4 regions of the Pantoea sp. RCC30.1 genome follow, and region 1 is predicted to be linked to each of the others. Evidence: predicted binding sites of a transcription regulator. Region 1 holds the regulator's gene; each other region holds the start of a gene.
What was found. The regulator CRP, encoded in region 1, controls carbon source genes, mostly activating them, when cyclic AMP is high. The targets are predictions, from matches to a motif close to ATGTGANNNNNNTCACAT.

Region 1 (4,798 bases):
TTTAGTGAGTTAAACAGCGCATTATGCGCCTGATTAACCTTCACGCGCTGATAAGCCAGTTTCTCCGATGACTGTTCGTCGCCCAGTAACAGCCGCAGCGCATCCTGATAGGTTTCCAGCGCGTCATGGGCATTCTGCCGCAATAAGCCGCTCTGCCACTGCGGCCACAGCCACAGCATCCCGCCAAAGGCAATCAGACAGCCCATCAGCGTATCCATCAGTCGCGGCAGCAGGAACTGCGCGCCGTTCAGCGACAGCAATTGCAGCGAGTAAACCGCCGTGACCGTAAATCCAATCATCGACCAGCCATAGAACTGGCGGGTAAAGCGATAGCTGATAAAGGTTATCGCCAGCATGATCAGCAGCACTACCGACTCCGGCACCGCCATGCGCAGCGTCGCGGCCGCGATGACCAGACCAGCAAAGGTGCCCAGCGCCCTATGCTGGATGCGGACACGGGTGGCGCTGTAGCCGTTCTGGCTGACGAACATAATGGTCATCAGGATCCAGTAGGGTTTGGGGATGTTGAAGAATAGCGCCAGCGCGCTGCCCAGCATCAGCATTACCGCAAAGCGACCGGCAGTGCGCAGTGCCGACGAGCGAAACGAGAGATAACTGCGCAGCGCCGGTAACAGCGGCAGACGACGCTGGCGATCCGCCATCAGATCGCGTTGATACAGCGGTTTCTGGGTGCGCAGGACACGCGCAATGCGGTTGAAGTGGTAAAGGCAGAAGTTACCCACCGGATTGTCGGGATGCTGATGGGCGATCTTCTCCAGCGCACCGAGCTGTTTATCCATCGCAAAGCGATCGGGGAGCTGGTGATAAAGGATGTTATCCGCCAGCACCCGCAGCCGGGCAGAGATGGTTTTGGCGTTCCAGCGGATCACCGCTTCGGCATGGCTCTGTTCGACCAGCTTCTGCACCTCTTCCGGCCGATGCAGGCTGACGGAGATATGCTCCTGCAGATCCAACGCCACCTGAAAGGCGCGCGTCAGCCTCTTATGGCTGTGATCGCGGCTTGCCGACAACATGTGCATCTGCTGATAGCAGGTGTTGATCAGATCGACCACTTTCTGCTGACGAGCCAGCAGCGGCGGCAGCGCCTTTTCCGGATCGGTGAGCTGCGTGAGCAGGGTATATTTGGCGTCGCAGTAGTTAGCCAGCTCACGATAGATCAGGCTGAGGCTCTCGCGCATCGGCTGCTCTTTCCACAGCCAGAACCAGAACCAGTTGAACAGCCCATACCAGAGCGTACCGCCGATATAGAGCAGCGGGGTGACATAGATGGGCATGCGGCCAATCAGGCTGAGGGTGAAGATGGCGGCGATAAGGGTGCCGGGCAGCAGGCGGCCATGCAGCGGGCTGATTTCACCGGTGACGCCCAGCAGCAGAGGCATAGCGAAGAGGATCAGCGGCAGTGGAATCGCATGCAGGGTAAGCCACTGAATCAGAAAGCTGCCGAGGGCAAACAGGCTGCCGCCAACAATCAGGCGTTTGAAGAAGCGTTTGTGTGGGGTATCCAGACCGGCGATGTTGCAGCAGGCGGGCACTAACGAGAACAGCAGACCTTTTTGCAGGTCGCCAGCTAGCCAGCCCAGCGCTACCGGCAGACAGAGCACCAGCGTTTGCCGCAAAGCGTAGTTAACTTCAGGATGGTAAATGATTCGACGCCACATCGGCCCAACACAAACAATAACGGCGTGATGTTGCCATCACGCCGTGGGTGACAGGAATTAGCGGGTGCCGTAAACGACGATGGTTTTGCCGTGTGCGGAGATCAGATTCTGATCTTCCAGCATCTTCAAAATACGGCCCACGGTTTCGCGTGAACAACCAACAATCTGGCCAATTTCCTGACGAGTGATTTTAATTTGCATACCGTCGGGATGCGTCATGGCATCTGGCTGCTTCGCCAGGTTGAGCAGGGTCTGTGCAATGCGTCCGGTTACGTCGAGGAAAGCGAGGTTACCCACTTTTTCAGACGTGACCTGCAGGCGACTCGCCATCTGCGCTGAGAGTCGCATCAGGATGTCGGGGTTAACCTGGATCAGCTGACGGAATTTCTTGTAGGAAATCTCCGCCACTTCGCACGCGCTTTTCGCACGTACCCAGGCGCTGCGCTCCTGGCCTTCTTCGAAGAGGCCAAGCTCACCAATAAAATCGCCCTGATTCAGGTAGGAAAGAATCATCTCTTTGCCTTCTTCATCTTTAATCAGAACCGCGACGGAACCTTTCACGATGTAGTAAAGCGTTTCTGCTTTTTCACCTTGGTGAATCAGCGTACTTTTGGATGGATACTTGTGAATATGGCAATGGGACAGGAACCATTCGAGTGTAGGGTCTGTTTGCGGTTTGCCGAGAACCATTCGCTATTATCCTCTGTTGTAATCGTGCCCAAAATACAGGGGGCAGTTTTCCCTGTCAGGCGGTGAAAGCTTCAAGCGTTTCCATTTCAGGAAATTATTCGGGCCGCATCAGGCGCAGTGCGCATCATTCTTCCCGGCTTCGCCATCGGGTGACGAAAAATATTTTCAGCACTGTTTGTAGCACAGCTTTTGCCGACTGTCTTCTGTTGTCTCGCTTCAGCTAAGAGTGGATTTCTCTGGATTGCTGTTTACCAGGCGAAAGCGTACTCTTGCGAGAAAACTGCGTATTCCGGAGCAAAAATCATGCAGGCAAGAGTGAAATGGGTAGAAGGGCTGACATTCCTCGGAGAATCCTCATCCGGCCACCAGATACTGATGGATGGCAATTCGGGTGATAAAGCGCCCAGCCCAATGGAGATGGTGCTGATGGCGGCTGGCGGATGCAGCGCGATTGATGTGGTATCAATTCTGCAAAAAGGCCGCAACGATGTGGCTGATTGTGAAGTAAAACTGACCTCAGAACGTCGTGAAGAGGCGCCGCGAATCTTTACGCACATCAACCTGCATTTTATCGTGAGTGGTAAAGCGCTCCAGGATAAAGCGGTCTCACGCGCGGTGGATCTTTCTGCTGAAAAATATTGCTCTGTGGCCATTATGCTGGGTAAAGGTGTGACGATTACGCATAGCTATGAAGTGATTGAGCTTTAGTAGCCGCAAGGGTCATTGCCGACCTGCTAACTTCACTTCCAGTATCTGATGCAGGTTGCTTTAAGACTGTGCCTGCGCAGGAAACCGGGTCAGATCGGAAAGTCGTTTAAGCCAATCCCTGGCCGCTCGGCCCGCGCCTTCCCTGGCGCGGGACGCTTTCCTCTTCTGGCCCGGTTCCCTGCGTGTTAAGCTTTTTCGCTGCTGTCAGATTCATCCTGCATTGGCATTGGCATTGGCATTAGTCTGGAAAGGCCCTTTTGACCTCTTACTCTATCCGTTTACCTTCCATCAGCCGCTTCACCAGAGGCCCCATGATCAACTCCATCGCCAGCCCCATTTTGCCGCCCGGCACGACCAGCGTATTGATATGCGAGATAAACGAACCCTGAAGCATCGCCAGAAGGTAGGGGAGGTCGATATCGTCCAGCGCCTGAAAGTGAATCACCACAAAGCTCTCATCCAGTGAAGGAATAGCGCGGGCAGCGAAGGGGTTTGAGGTATCGACGGTCGGGACGCGCTGAAAGTTGAGGTGAGTGCGTGAGAACTGCGGCGTGATGAAGTTGATGTAATCCTCCATCGAGCGCACCACGGAATCCATTACCGCTTCACGTGAATGACCGCGCTCGCCAGTGTCGCGCACCAGCTTCTGAATCCACTCCAGGTTAACAATCGGTACCACGCCCACCAGCAGATCGACCTGTTCGGCCACGTTGTGCTGCGCCGTCACCACGCCGCCGTGCAGTCCTTCATAGAAGAGAATGTCGGTGTTCTGCGGCAGCGGCTGCCAGGGCGTAAAGGTGCCGGGCACCTGATTCCACGGCACTGCTTCATCGTAGGTGTGCAGATATTTACGCGACTGGCCCTGTCCGCTTTGACCATACTCTTTAAAGCTCTGTTCCAGCAGGCCAAAGTCATTGGCTTCCGGCCCGAAATAGCTGACATGACGTCCTAAATCGCGCGCCTTACGAATCGCCATATCCATTTCAGGGCGGGTAAAGCGGTGAAAGCTGTCACCTTCCAGCTCGGCCGCATGAAGATCGAGCTGCTGAAAGATTTTGCGAAACGCGAGGCTGGTGGTGGTGGTTCCTGCGCCGCTGGAACCGGTCACCGCGATAATGGGATGACGTGCAGACATAGAAAAGCTCCCTGTGAGGTCGGGCGATGAGCATTGTTATCATGAAATGGTGCCGGGTGCATCAGCCACGAAATTCTTTGCGTGGCATGATATTGACCGATTCATGCAGTTCCGACCACACCAGCACCACTTCGCCGGTTTCCAGCTGGCGTCGTACATCAGCCACCTTGTCCAGCAGGCTGCGTTCCTGTTCGCCATAGTCCGTGCCTTCGCGCAGCACAAAGGTTTCAATCAGATTTTCAAGGGTCTCAGGTGAGACCTGTTGCCAGGGAATAATCACGAGATCAGTTATCCAGAAAAGGGGTGAGCCACTGCGGGATGCGCTGTTCCAGCCACATTTCAGGCTGGCGTAACGTGCCGCCGACAAAACCTACGTGGCCGCCGTGGGGTGTCAGTTGATAAGTAATAGTGGCAGATAATTGGCTGCTGTGCGGAATGACCTCATCACTCATGAAGGGATCGTCTTTGGCGTGAATGATCAGCAGCGGTTTCTCTGCGTGCTTCAGCCAGGGCATGGCGCTGGCACGATGATAGTAATCGGCTGCATCGACAAAGCCGTGGGCGCGGGCAGTAATCGCATCATCAA
Region 2 (4,798 bases), on a different contig from region 1:
CAGCGGCGTGTTGCGCATTACGCCGAGATCGAGCCGTCCATCATGCAATGGTGCCAGCTGCTGGCGGGTATTGATCTCCTGCATCTGAATATGCACTTGCGGCCAGCGCTGACGAAAGCGGAACAGCGCATCGGAAACCACGGCGGTAAACGGAGCCGAAGAGGTAAAGCCGATCCGCAGCTCTCCCTCTTCACCACGATGCAACCGGGCCGCGCGATTGGCGGCCTGCTCAACCTGTAACAGAATCGCGCGGGCATCATTCAGCAACTGATGTCCGGCTGCGGTGAGCTGTACACTGCGGTTGGTACGGTTAAACAGCCTTGCGCCTGTCTCCGATTCCAGCTGAATAATCTGCTGGCTGAGCGGCGGCTGAGAAATGTTCAGCCGCTGGGCTGCACGCCCGAAATGTAACTCTTCTGCGACCGCAATAAAGTAGCACAGATGACGCAGCTCAATATTCATATTTAAAACGTCTTATTTGAGATTATTAATATATTAGACATCATAATGCCGCTTTCCTAAGCTGACGACAGGTTTTCTGACATAGAGGAAGATGTGTGAGTCGCTCAATACAGGCAACAGTGGATGAGGAAGCGGTGCCTGCCGCGTCTGAGTCCACTGCCGCTTCAGGTTATATCCGCCGGGGAACACCCAAATTTATGCGTGTGACGCTGGCCCTTTTCTCCGCCGGACTGGCAACCTTTGCCCTGCTCTACTGTGTGCAGCCGATTCTGCCGGTGCTCTCTCAGCAGTTTGGTGTTTCTCCTGCGACCAGCAGCCTGTCACTCTCCATCTCTACCGGCCTGATGGCGCTGGGCCTGCTGGTCACCGGTCCGCTCTCTGATGCTGTCGGGCGTAAATCGGTGATGGTGACCGCCCTGATGCTGGCCGCCATCTGCACGCTGATCTCGGCAACAATGACCAGCTGGCACGGCATTCTGATTATGCGGGGGCTGATGGGCCTGTCGCTCAGCGGTGTGGCGGCGGTGGGAATGACCTATCTCAGCGAAGAGATAGATGCGCGAGTCGTCGCCTTTTCGATGGGTTTGTATATCAGCGGTAATTCGATAGGCGGGATGAGCGGACGTCTGCTGAGCGGTGTGCTGACCGACCTTTTCTCCTGGCGGATCGCTGTGGCGGTGATCGGCTGTTTCTCGCTGGCCTCGGCACTGATGTTCTGGAAAATTCTGCCGGCATCGCGGCATTTCAGACCTATCACTCTGCGTCCGCGTAATTTGCTGATTAACTTCCGGCTGCACTGGCGTGATCCGGGCCTGCCATGGCTGTTTGCCGAAGGCTTCCTGCTGATGGGCGCCTTCGTCACTCTGTTCAATTACATTGGCTATCGCTTACTGGACGCGCCCTGGCATCTCAGTCAGGCCATGGTCGGGCTGTTGTCAGTGGTCTATCTCACCGGCTCCTGGAGTTCGCCTAAAGCGGGCGCGCTGACCAGCCGCCTCGGACGCGGACCAGTGATGCTGGGCGCAACGGCCATCATGTTGCTGGGTTTGCTGGCGACGGCCTTTAACTCCCTCTGGCTGATCCTGCCCGGGATGATGCTGTTTACCGCCGGTTTTTTTGCTGCACATGCGGTCGCCAGCGGCTGGATTGGCCCGCGTGCTCGCCGGGCGCGGGGCCAGGCCTCTTCACTCTATCTGTTCAGCTACTACGTGGGTTCCAGCGTGGCGGGCACACTGGGCGGGTTGTTCTGGCATAACTTTGGCTGGAGCGGGATTACGCTGTTTATCAGCATCCTGCTGATTCTGGCCCTGGCCGTTGCCTGGCGTCTGCACAGTAAAAAACTCTGACAACCTCTTCTTTCGCCAGGCCTGACCGGGCCTGGCGACGCATCACACTGAACATTTCATTCAGATCCACAAAAAACAAAACGCCTGTTTCCCGCTATAATCATTTTTATTGTAATAATTCATCTGCTTTGCCTTTTAACACGGCAACAAGGAACGCCTGTGGCTCTCTACTACTACGTCAATAAACAATCGGGATATAACAATAATCATGTGGTTCATGCGGCAGGGTGCCCCCATCTTCCCAACGTGGATAACAGGCTGTTTCTGGGCAGTTTTTATCACGTGAATGCCGCCATTCTGCAGGCAAAAAAATATTATGCAGGCGCAATCGGCTGTGAAAACTGCTGTCCGCTCAATAACACCGGACAGCAGGCCCCTCAGCTCAGTGTGGCCCTGAAGCACACTCAGACGCCGCGTTAAAACCATTGGGCAACGCAGTGGTGAAACGCTTCCCGCTGCGCTGTCCAGCCTCTTTCTGCGTAAAGGCAAACTCCTGCTGCGACTGAATCGCACTCGTCATCGCGCTCAATAATCTCAGGCTATCGCCCTGTAACAGGGCGTTAATAAAAATTCGGCATTAAAAGGCGTTTATAAGGTTTCTCTTCCCAGTTTATTTACTACAATAGCGGTTAATTTGTGACGCAGGTCACTTTCGCTGGGTGTTTCTGCGACATCCAAATTCGCTTTTCTGACTGACTTGACTCCTCATGCAATCAACAACTGTTTCACGTAAAACTGCCTGGCTACGCGTAGTATTGCTGGCTATCGCCGCCTTTGTGTTCAACACCACCGAATTTGTGCCGGTTGGCCTGCTATCCGATATCGCGGCGGACTTTTCTATGCCGACGGCGGATGTCGGGATCATGCTGACCATCTACGCCTGGGTGGTCGCACTGCTCTCGTTGCCACTGATGCTGCTGACGCGCAATGTTGAGCGACGACTGCTGCTGGGTGTGCTGTTCCTGATCTTTATCGTCAGCCACGGGCTTTCAACCGTCGCCTGGGATTTCCGGTCCCTGATGGTGTCCCGCGTGGGCATCGCCCTGTCTCACGCGGTGTTCTGGTCGATCACCGCCTCGCTGGCGATTCGCGTTGCGCCAGCCGGTAAAAAAACGCAGGCACTGAGTATGCTGGCGACGGGTACCGCGCTGGCAATGGTGCTCGGCGTGCCGATTGGCCGCGTGGTCGGTCAGTATCTGGGCTGGCGTACCACCTTCGGCGCGATTGGCCTTTCGGCGCTGGTGCTGATGATTATGCTGGTGCGGATCCTGCCGCGTCTGCCGAGTGAGCATACCGGCTCGCTGAGCAGTGTGCCGATGCTGTTCCGCCGTCCTGCGCTGGTTAGCATGTATCTGCTGGTGACGCTGGTGGTGACCGCACATTACACCGCTTACAGCTATATAGAACCGTTTATGCAGAACGTCGCTCATTCCAGTGGCAACTTCACGACCCTGCTGCTGCTGCTGTTTGGCTCAGCCGGTATTGTGGGCAGCGTGCTGTTCAGTACCCTCGGTAATAAATTCCCCTCCGGGCTGCTGATTGCCGCCATCGCGCTGATCACCCTGTGCATGGGACTGTTGATTTTTGCTGCCGTCCGACCTGCCGCTATTTCAACGCTGTGCATTTTCTGGGGCATGGCGATGATGATGATCGGACTGGGGATGCAGGTGCGGGTGTTATCGCTGGCACCGGATGCCACGGATGTGGCGATGTCGCTAATGTCTGGTATTTACAATATCGGTATTGGCGCGGGCGCGCTGCTGGGCAATCAGGTCAGTCTGCATCTGAGCATGGCGGAAGTCGGGAACGTCGGCGGGATGATTGGTCTGGTGGCGTTACTCTGGTGTGTTTACATCTTCCGTCGTTATCCCCAGTTGCGGAGCAACGGATAAGGCCGTGACTTAAGAATAAAAAAAGGCTTCAGATAAGTGGGTTTATCTGAAGCCTGTTTATGAATATTTATCGTGCTTTTACTTATATAGAACGGCTGTGCCATGCAGGTTGTTGCTGCCAGAGGTCGAAGTGATGCGGAAAGACTTTGCCCCGACATCGCTGGCCTTTTCTGACAGTTGCTGCTCCAGCGAGGTCAGATTAGTACTGCCCGTTGCGCTGATGACGCCGATTTTTTGCTGATCCAGTGGCGTGCTGCTGACCTGCTGGGCCGCCACGCTGGCAAATGAGAGGCCGCTAAGTACAGCCGCCGCCACCATCATGTTGATACGTTTCATAACGAACCCCTTCTCACTTTATCTGTTGAAAAACCACAATTACTGATAAATCACAGCCGTGCCGTGCAGTTTGTTCTGGCCGCTGGTTGAGGTGATGCGGAACGATTTCGCACCGGCTTCATCCGCTTTGGCACTTAGCTGTGATTCAAGGGAGGTCAGGTTGGTGCCGCCCTGTACAGAGATGGTGCCTACTGGCTGCTGATTAGAAGGTTCGCTGGTGACGAGGTCAGCGGCATAAGCGCCAAAAGTCAGGGTAGTCAGTGCCAGAGCTGCCAGGGTGGTTTTGATGGTTTTCATAATATTCTCTCTATTCCGTAATTGAATTCGGTTGGACTGAATCAGGTTGCCGCTATTTAATTAACGACCGTTAAACAAATGATAGACCCCGATGCGGCTTGTCGTCAATATTTATTTAATGAGCGTTATTTTAATCGCGAAGTGGCGTGATTATGGGCTTCACCCCCTTTTCAGACTTAACCATAGGGGCGGTTAGATTGCGCTGGCGCACAAAATGGCAACCCCTGCTGGCGACATCCATAGCGGCCCTTGCACATTTTTATAATGATCGGTAATTTAATAGGGTGTTTTACTGTCAGTGAGGGTGTATGAGTCAGGTTCAGGATTACGATGTTAAGAAATGCCGTGGCCGACCCAAAGTGTTCGATCGCGAAGCTGCGCTCGATAAAGCACTGACTCTGTTCTGGACACACGGTTATGAGGGCACCTCTTTGTCCGATCTTGTCGCCGCAACCGGTGCTAAAG
Region 3 (4,798 bases), on a different contig from region 1:
GAAACCCGGCTTTTACCTCTCTGAGCAGGATTATATTGCGGATTTGCGTGCTGCCACCAATATGGAAGAACACCATCGCTTTCCGCTCACCTATATAATGGAAGCGGCCGATGATATCTCCTATTGTATTGCCGATTTGGACGATGCTGTAGAAAAAGATATCTTTAATGTTGAGAGTTTGTTTGAGTTTCTCAATAAAGCCTGGGGGCCGGTTAAAAATAATGACGCTTTCAGCCGGACTATTGGCGAAGCCTGGCGTGAAGCCTGCAGTAAAAAACGCCGAAGCCGCAGTGATCAATTTTTTATGTCATTACGCGTAAATGTTCAGAGCGTGCTGGTAAGTTACGCTGTGAAACGTTTCGTTGATAATCTGCCTGCTATATTCGAGGGAAGTTTTAATCACGCGCTTCTGGAAGATGAGGGTGAAGAGGGCCGCTTACTGCAACTGTTTAAAACTGTTGCCCGCCAGCAGGTCTTTAACCACTCTGAAGTCGAGCAGCTGGAGTTACAGGGATACCGGGTAATCAAGGGGCTGCTGGAGATCTATCAGCCGCTGATGCGCCTGAATTATGAGGCTTTTACCACGCTGATCAATGAAGATTTCCTGCGTCAGCATCCGATTGAAACCCGGCTTTTTCATAAGCTCTCCGGTAAACATCGTAAAGCTTATTTGCAAAAGATGCGTACCCTTGTGGTCGAACATAAATATCAGCGGCTGTTGTGGGAACGTTATTATCGCTTCCGGCTGATTCAGGATTATATCAGCGGGATGACCGATCTCTATGCCTGGGATGAGTACCGGCGGTTAATGGCAGTAGAATAAGCCGCCGATTGTAAAGAGCGCGAATAAATTTTTACCTTTGACTTAAACTTTTAAAGGAACTTCGCGCTAAAACATTTATCTCACCTTCGACCACAGCAATGGTCTGAACAGTAATCTTATCGAGAAACGAAAAATGAAAAAAAAGACTTTAGTGTTAAGTGCGCTTGCGTTAAGCCTGAGCATGGCGCTCGCCCCTGTTACTGTTTTTGCTGCGCAAACGGCCTCTTCCGATAGCCAGCAACTCCCGAGTCTGGCACCCATGCTCGAAAAAGTGATGCCGTCTGTGGTCAGTATCAGCGTCGAGGGCACCACCACGGTGAAAACCCCGCGTATGCCGCAGCAGTTTCAGCAATTCTTTGGTGACAATTCGCCATTCTGCCAGGACGGTTCCCCGTTCCAGGGTTCACCCATGTGTCAGAGCGGTGACGGTGCGGGCGGCAACGGCGGTGCGCCAGCCCCTGATACTCAGCAGGAAAAATTCCGTGCTCTTGGATCTGGCGTGATCATCAACGCTGAAAAAGGCTATGTGGTAACTAACAACCACGTGGTGAATAACGCTACCAAAATTCAGGTCCAGCTCAGCGACGGCCGTCGCTATGACGCAAAAGTGATCGGTAAAGATCCAAGCTCTGACATTGCACTGGTTCAGTTGCAGGAAGCCAAAAATCTGACCGCAGTGAAAATTGCTGACTCCGACAATCTGCGCGTCGGCGACTACACCGTGGCGATCGGCAATCCGTATGGCCTGGGTGAAACCGTGACCTCCGGTATCGTCTCGGCGCTGGGACGCAGCGGCCTGAATGTAGAAAACTACGAAAACTTTATCCAGACGGATGCGGCGATTAACCGGGGTAACTCCGGTGGTGCGCTGGTTAACCTCAACGGTGAACTGATTGGGATTAACACCGCCATTCTGGCGCCGGATGGCGGCAACATCGGTATCGGCTTTGCTATCCCGAGCAACATGGTGAAAAACCTGACGGCTCAGATGGTTGAATTTGGTCAGGTGAAACGCGGTGAGCTGGGTGTGCAGGGGACTGAACTGAACTCCGAGCTGGCAAAAGCGATGAAGGTCGATGCACAGCGTGGTGCCTTTGTCAGCCAGGTGCTGCCAGACTCTGCAGCCGCCAAAGCGGGTATTAAAGCGGGTGACGTGATTGTTTCGATGAACGGCAAACCGCTGAGCAGTTTTGCTTCGCTGCGTGCAGAAGTGGGTTCACTACCGGTTGGCACCACCCTGAAACTGGGCCTGCTGCGTGATGGCAAACCGGTCGATGTCTCTGTTCAGCTGCAGCAGAGCAGCCAGGCCAAAGTGCAGTCTGCCACTATCTATACTGGCATCGAAGGCGCTGACCTCAGCAATGTCGAAACCGGCGATAAAGGTGTTCGCGTTGATAATGTGAAAGCGGGCAGTGCCGCAGCGCGTATCGGCCTGAAAAAGGGCGACGTGATTCAGGGCATTAACCAGCAGCCGGTAACCAACCTCGGCGAACTGCGCAAAGTCCTCGACACCAAGCCAGCCGTTCTGGCGCTGAATGTTAAGCGCGGTGACAGCAGCATCTATCTGCTGATGCAGTAACGAAACGACAACTGACGACGAGGCGGACTGCGGTCCGCCTTTTTTTATGCCTGCTTTCTGTCACATCATAGTGTGATACCCACCGCAAATTCGGTAAATGAGCGTCCGGCTCTGTGCAATTGCACAATGTTCTGCGCGCGATGCATGCGTATTCTGTTTCTCCCCCCTCTTTTCAGGAGTAATGGATGGCTACCTATCACCTTGATGCCCGGCTGGCCCAGGATATCGTGGCGCGCACCATGAAAATTATTGACAGCAATGTCAACGTGATGGATGCGCGCGGCCGGATTATCGGCAGCGGTGACCGGGAACGCATTGGGGAGTTGCACGAAGGTGCACTTCTGGTGCTCTCTCAGGGGCGCATAGTCGACATCGATGAGGCGGTGGCGAAACATCTTCATGGCGTGCGGCCCGGCATTAACCTGCCGCTGCGCATCGATGGTGATATCGTCGGGGTGATAGGTCTGACCGGCGAGCCACTGGCGCTGCGGCACTATGGCGAGCTGGTCTGCATGACCGCAGAGATGATGCTGGAGCAGGCGCGGCTGCTGCATATGCTGGCGCAGGACAGTCGTCTGCGTGAAGAGCTGGTGCTGAACCTGATACGCAGCGATACCCTGTCGCCACAGCTGACCGAATGGGCACAGCGGCTGGGCATCGATCTCAATCAGCCGCGAGTGGTCGCCGTGGTAGAGGTGGATAGCGGTCAGCTCGGCGTCGACAGCGCGATGTCAGAGTTACAGCAGCTACAGACGCTGCTGACCACACCGGAGCGCGATAATCTGATCGCTATTGTGTCACTGACCGAAATGGTGGTGCTGAAACCGGCCCTGAACGGGCATGGACGTTACGATCAGGATGATCATCGCCGCCGCGTCGAACAGTTGCTGCAGCGGATGAAAGAGAGCGGTCATCTTCGAATGCGTATCGCGCTGGGTAACTTCTTTACCGGGCCGGGCAGCATCGCGCGCTCGTACAGGACGGCGCGCACCACGATGATGGTGGGCAAACAACGAATGCCGGAGGTGCGCAGCTATTTCTATCAGGATCTGGTGTTGCCTGTATTGCTCGACAGCCTGCGTGGCGGCTGGCAGGCTAATGAGCTTGCCCGGCCACTGGCGAAACTCAAGAGCATGGATAATAACGGTTTGCTACGTCGTACGCTGATTGCCTGGTTCACCCACAACGTCCAGCCGAGCGCCACCGCGCGTGCGCTATTCATTCATCGCAATACGCTTGAGTACCGGCTGAACCGGATTTCTGAACTGACCGGACTGAATCTGGGTCATTTTGACGACAGGCTGTTGCTCTATGTGGCTTTACAATTGGATGAGCAGGGGTAGAGGACAGATTTGCGGCATAAAAAAGGCCAGCAAAGCTGGCCTCTCTCGTCGGACAGAAAATTAACGGCTGTTACGGGTTAATTTTTCCAGATCCGATTCAATTTCAGTGATCTTGTGGGAAACCACGCTTTCCAGGTGACGCAGGTCATCCAGGATTTTGCGTTTCAGATCCACTTCAACCTGGTCACGCTGGCAAATCTGATCGAGTTCATCAATGACATAACGCAGATTCGGGCTGATTTCCTGAACTTCTTTGTAGCCCTGAGTCGCGTGATCGGCAACAACGGTTTTGCGCTGACGCGGATATTTGAATTTAACGCTCTTTGCGAAAAACTCGCCTTTATCTTTGCGGAAGTAGATCTTCAGAATATCGTTGTTGGCTTCCTGACGCAGGCTGTAGCGGTCAATGTCGTCCGGGTTACTGATACCTAAGCTTTTCAGATTGTCATACATAGCGTTGTTTCCATCAAAAGTGAGAAGCGCGCAGATTTGTTCATGACGTCCGTCAACTGTAGACATAAATAAGCGGGATGAACATTGCGCGACAGGATTTAACTGGCGCGGATTATGACCTGGATAAAAACTAAACGCACCAGTTAATTCGCGTCGCGAAGCATGTTATTTGGGAATCACTGTAAAGAAAAGATGACGGGCTGGAAACCAGCCCGTCAGTTAAATCAGTCGATGGTGCGCAGCAGTTCGTTGATACCGGTTTTGCCAAGAGTCTTCGCATCCACTTTCTTCACGATTACGGCGCAGTAGAGGCTGTAGCTGCCATCTTTCGACGGCAGGTTACCTGAGACCACGACGGAACCGGCAGGAACGCGGCCGTAATGCACTTCGCCGGTCTCGCGGTCATAGATTTTGGTGCTCTGACCGATGTAAACGCCCATTGAGATCACTGAGCCTTCTTCAACAATCACGCCTTCAACGATTTCAGAGCGTGCGCCGATGAAGCAGTTGTCTTCGATAATGGTCGGGTTTGCCTGCAACGGTTCCAGCACGCCACCGATACCCACGCCGCCAGAAAGGTGAACGTTTTTACCAATCTGC
Region 4 (4,798 bases), on a different contig from region 1:
CTTTAGCCACACTGCCGGCAATACGCTCCAGAATCTGCGGACCCACGGCGGTAGTGACCAGATCGACCTCAGAGACCAGAGTGATGATCTCATCGCTGGTGCTGTTGACCGCACTGACGCCTTTAACAATTTCCACTTTAGCCTGCTCGCCAACCACATGAACGGGATACTCATGACGCGCGTTCAGTGCATCCAGCACCGTCTGATTCACATCAGCAAAAACCAGTTCGATACCTGCATCAGCCAGTAATTTGCCGATAAAGCCGCGACCAATGTTTCCTGCTCCGAAATGTAACGCTTTCATAATTTTTGACCCATATCAAATGACGATGGGGCGGGCAAACCCGCCCCAGGAAATCGGGACGGGCATGACCGCCCCAGGGAAAATAATTGCTATAAATTACGCGATTGCAGGCTTGCCTGACAGCAGATCCAGCACTTCCTGCACGCTGGTGGTGTTCGCCAGCTTCTCAATCACGCTGTCATCATCCAGCGCATTGGTCAGGCTGGTGATCACCTGGATATGCTCGTTGTTACGGGCTGCAATACCAATCACCAGGCGCGCGACATCGTCCGGCTCTTCGCCGAACAGAACGCCTGCCGGATACTGACAGAACACCACGCCGGTTTTCAGCACGCGATCTTTCGCTTCGACCGTGCCGTGCGGCACCGCAATCGACTCACCGAGGTAGGTCGGCGTCAGTTTTTCACGCGCCAGCATCGCTTCAACATATTCAGGCTCGACGTAACCGCCTTTCACCAGCTGCTCACCGGCAAAGCGGATCGCCTGCTCTTTGTTGCTGGCGGTCAGGCCGAGGAAGACGTTATCCGCGCCCAGTTTGAACAGGTGCGCGTTGCCTTCATCGTAACTGTCAGAGAGCGCAGTGTTCACCGTTTCACGATGTACTTCGCTGCGGTTCGCCGCCACCAGACGTTCGGTCAGCGTGCTGTAGAGCGCACTGTCGAGGAAGTTGTTCAGCGAGATATGCTGCGCATGCGGAGCCTGGCGAATAGCGCGTTCGGTCAGGTCACGGTGGGTAATCACCAGATCAACATCACCCGGCAGGGCGTTGATCGCGGTATTGGTGACCGACACATTAATCAGACCGGCATCCTGCACTTTCTTACGCAGTACGCCGGCACCCATGGCACTGGAACCCATACCGGCATCACAGGCAACGATGATTTTACGCACGTGGTGCAGTTCAACGCTCATGGCATCGCTGGCGATTGCTCCACCCGCTGCGCTCTGGCCTTTTGACTGCGCTTTCATCTCATGCATGCGCTGGGTCGCGGCTTCGATATCGTCATCTTCTTTGACTTTGCTGGTTTTCAGCAGGATAGCGGACACCACGAAGGAGACAGCGAAGGCCGCAGCGATAGCCGCGATGTTGGCGAAGTAGGCACCTTTTGGCGTCATTGCCAGAACAGCCAGGATAGAACCCGGTGAGGCAGGCGAGACCAGGCCGCCGTTCAGCACGGTCAGCGTGAAGACGCCGGTCATACCGCCCAGGATCACCGCCAGCAGCAGACGGGGGGCCATCAGGACATACGGGAAGTAGATCTCATGAATGCCGCCGAGGAAGTGGATAATGGCCGCACCGCCCGCAGACTGTTTAGCACTGCCACGACCAAAGAACATGTAGGCCATCAGGACGCCCATACCCGGACCTGGGTTGGCTTCGATCAGGAAGAAAATCGACTTACCGGCTTCGCTCGCCTGCTGGATACCCAGCGGTGAGAAGATACCGTGGTTAATGGCGTTGTTCAGGAACAGGATTTTCGCCGGCTCCACGAAGATGGAAGTCAGTGGCAGCAGGTTGTTCTGCACCATCAGATTCACGCCTGCGGCGAGAATGTGGGACAGACCTTCAACCAGAGGACCGATCGCCAGGAACGCCAGCAGTGCCAGGATCATCCCGATAATACCGGCCGAGAAGTTGTTAACCAGCATCTCGAAGCCGCTTTTGATTTTGCCGTCAATCGCCCGATCAAACGACTTGATGGCCCAGCCGCCCAGTGGACCAGAAATCATCGCACCGAGGAACATCGGCATATCAGCACCGACAATCACACCCATGGTCGTAATCGCACCGACCACGCCGCCACGATCGCCGCCCACCAGACGCCCACCGGTGAAACCGATCAGCAGTGGCAGCAGGTAGGTAATCATTGGGCCGACCAGTTTGGCCAGCGTTTCGTTAGGGATCCAGCCAGTTGGGATAAACAGCGCGGTGATGATACCCCAGGCGATAAACGCCCCGATGTTTGGCATCACCATATTACTCAGAAAGCGACCAAAGCTCTGTACTTTGACCTTCACTGATGAGGACATAAACCCACCCCTTATTGAGACGCGCTTCAATAGGAGAGCGCGCTTGTTTTTGTTTAGCCACCCCGACTTATAGCCGGTGGTATTACTGTATGCACGCGGACTCTATCACGCGAATTTGACACTGCGTAGCGCACGGCATAAGTGTGATCTATATCACTCATTTAGGGTGGTGACAGGGGTAGTTAGCGTGACAGCGGTCACATTTCCACAGGTGTAAGGGGCTGTTTTGCCGATTTTTTAATCGAGGCAGGCGGTTATCTGTGAAGTGAATCACACTTGGCTGCGAAGGATTTGTTATATAAATGTGATTTGGATCACAAACTATTTTTGGTTGAAAATGCGCCAGATCACACTTCATTCAGCAGGTGATTGGGTGAGCGGAAAAAAAGGAGAAGAGACGGGCAGACGGTTAACGCCTGCCCGTAAAGATGATTTACTGCAGACCGCCCTGGACGGCAGCCTGTGCCTGAGGAAGCGCCTGCGAATTGGCGGATAAGGTGCTCATCAGCGCATTATATTGCGAAGCCTGATCCTGAGTCGGGAACTGCACGCCGCCATCATTGAAGCTCACACGGGTTCCCTGAGTTTGCAGGAAATCGCCAGCCTGCACAGCACCCTGGCTCAGCGCCTGGAGTTTTGGCAGCAGCGGAATCAGCTGATTGGCAGGCACCGTCACCACTTTGTTGTAGGCGGTTTCGTAGATTTTTTTCAGGTCATCCGACTGCTTCAGGGCCGCTTTGCTGCTGTCAGCCTGCATTTTTGCGCTTTCAATCTGCTGGGTGACGATCACCAGTGCGCTGGTAGCCTGACGCAGGGAATCACGACGAGTGAGGTAATCCTGCGGAACGCGAATGGCAGAAAGCTCATCCACCACAGGACGCATACCCTGTTCAACCGCTTTGTTCGCCTGTTGCGAGAAGCCATATATGATGGCGTAATCGCTGGCGAAGTTACCAAAGCTCTGCTTCTGGTTTTCGCTGAGGCTGGGCAGATGCTCGCCGCTGCGCATCACGGTGTTCTGGAGAAAATCGATAAATGCTTTGCGCTGCTCGCCTTCTTTATCACCACATGCGGTGAGTTGCAGCACGATCAGCGCGCCAGCGAGCATAATGCCGCCACGTGCCATAAGGCGTGTAAATCCTGTAGCCATTAGGGTCAACTCCTGTCGGTAATACTGTCTGATGTCCAGGTAGGAATGGCCTAAAGAATAGAACAAACCGCAGTCACGGCACAATGTGAAACCACCTGCGAAACAGATGCTTTCTTAAACGCCGGTTACACAACGGGATCGCCTGCGCGTCAGCGCGCGTACCTGAACATAACGTTTAGCGGTCTGACGCTCATCAGCGGTGGCCTTAAAACACCACCGCCTGACCATCTTTGCGACTCTCACTGGCTGCAATGTAGAAGCCCTGTGGGTCGCGCACTATCGCCTGCGCGCCACCAAAGTTGTAATTGCTCAGGGGATCTTCCAGTACCACGTTGTGGCCCATGCGGCGTAGTGTGCTCAGCGTATTGCGATCGAGTGTGGATTCAAACACCACCTCGCGTCCCTGCACGACGCGCCAGCGCGGCGCATCTATGGCGGCCTGCGGATTCTGGCGATGCAGCATAATCCGCAGCGCCAGCTGGACATGTCCCTGCGCCTGCATCGGGCCGCCCATCACGCCAAACGCCATCAGCGGCTGGCCCTGCTCATCCAGCGCAAAGGCCGGGATGATGGTGTGGAAAGAGCGCTTACCGCCCGCCACAACGTTGGGATGGTCCGGATCGAGTGAAAAGCCCGCGCCACGGTTCTGCAGGCTGATGCCGGTGTCGGGCACCACCACGCCTGAGCCAAAACCCATGAAGTTAGACTGAATGAATGAGACCATCATGCCGCTGGCATCGGCCGTCGCGACATACACCGTGCCGCTCTGCTGCGGCGATCCAAAGCGGAAATCACCCGCCTTGTCAGGATCAATTAACGCTGCCCGCTGGCGGATATAGTCTTTGCTCAGCAGTAACTCAGCCGGAAACTCAAGGTGATCTTCATCGGTGACATAACGGTCCAGATCCACCAAAGCCAGTTTCATCGCCTCAATGGAGAGATGCAGCCACTGCGGTGAATCGGGCGTATAACGGTTGATCTCACACTCTTCCAGAATGCCGAGCGCAATTAAGGTCGCAATGCCCTGTCCGTTAGGCGGCAACTCCTGGACCGATCCCCCGGCAAACGGATGCGAGAGCAGGTTAACCCAGTCGGCGCGATGGTTTTTCAAATCCTCCAGTGACAGGGCCGCGCCATGTACACGGGCAAAGGCCGCCATCTTCTGCGCCAGCGCGCCGCGATAAAAACTTTCGCCCCCGGTCTCAGCGATCTCCTGCAGGGTGCAGGCCTGAGCCGGATTGCGAAACAGCTCGCCTGTGCGAGGTGGACGCCCCTGCGGCGCAAAGCAGTCGATGAAGCCTGGCTGATCCCGC

Region 2: the regulator CRP is predicted to act here: its motif matches at 2,443-2,460, upstream of AC2LB6_RS02980 (sugar transporter).
Region 3: the regulator CRP is predicted to act here: its motif matches at 2,473-2,490, upstream of AC2LB6_RS07475 (CdaR family transcriptional regulator).
Region 4: the regulator CRP is predicted to act here: its motif matches at 2,477-2,494, upstream of AC2LB6_RS04670 (PTS mannitol transporter subunit IICBA).

What each region holds. Positions count from the first base shown of each region.
Region 1 is NZ_JBXUHX010000004.1:200,339-205,136, forward strand. Features, by position in the region: gene AC2LB6_RS06110 (YccS/YhfK family putative transporter) at 1-1,679, opposite strand, end outside; gene crp (cAMP-activated global transcriptional regulator CRP) at 1,737-2,369, opposite strand; gene AC2LB6_RS06120 (OsmC family protein) at 2,673-3,077, shown strand; gene AC2LB6_RS06125 (phosphoribulokinase) at 3,343-4,212, opposite strand; gene AC2LB6_RS06130 (YheU family protein) at 4,274-4,492, opposite strand; gene AC2LB6_RS06135 (hydrolase) at 4,497-4,798, opposite strand, start outside.
Region 2 is NZ_JBXUHX010000002.1:97,295-102,092, forward strand. Features, by position in the region: gene AC2LB6_RS02965 (LysR family transcriptional regulator) at 1-462, opposite strand, end outside; gene AC2LB6_RS02970 (MFS transporter) at 558-1,808, shown strand; gene AC2LB6_RS02975 (hypothetical protein) at 1,968-2,228, shown strand; gene AC2LB6_RS02980 (sugar transporter) at 2,516-3,700, shown strand; gene bhsA (multiple stress resistance protein BhsA) at 3,779-4,036, opposite strand; gene bhsA (multiple stress resistance protein BhsA) at 4,076-4,333, opposite strand; gene AC2LB6_RS02995 (TetR/AcrR family transcriptional regulator) at 4,642-4,798, shown strand, end outside.
Region 3 is NZ_JBXUHX010000006.1:36,112-40,909, reverse strand. Features, by position in the region: gene dgt (dGTPase) at 1-823, shown strand, start outside; gene degP (serine endoprotease DegP) at 957-2,402, shown strand; gene AC2LB6_RS07475 (CdaR family transcriptional regulator) at 2,588-3,745, shown strand; gene AC2LB6_RS07470 (DUF3461 family protein) at 3,806-4,198, opposite strand; gene dapD (2,3,4,5-tetrahydropyridine-2,6-dicarboxylate N-succinyltransferase) at 4,423-4,798, opposite strand, start outside.
Region 4 is NZ_JBXUHX010000003.1:128,337-133,134, reverse strand. Features, by position in the region: gene mtlD (mannitol-1-phosphate 5-dehydrogenase) at 1-304, opposite strand, end outside; gene AC2LB6_RS04670 (PTS mannitol transporter subunit IICBA) at 401-2,335, opposite strand; gene AC2LB6_RS04665 (DUF3053 domain-containing protein) at 2,769-3,485, opposite strand; gene AC2LB6_RS04660 (gamma-glutamyltransferase family protein) at 3,691-4,798, opposite strand, start outside.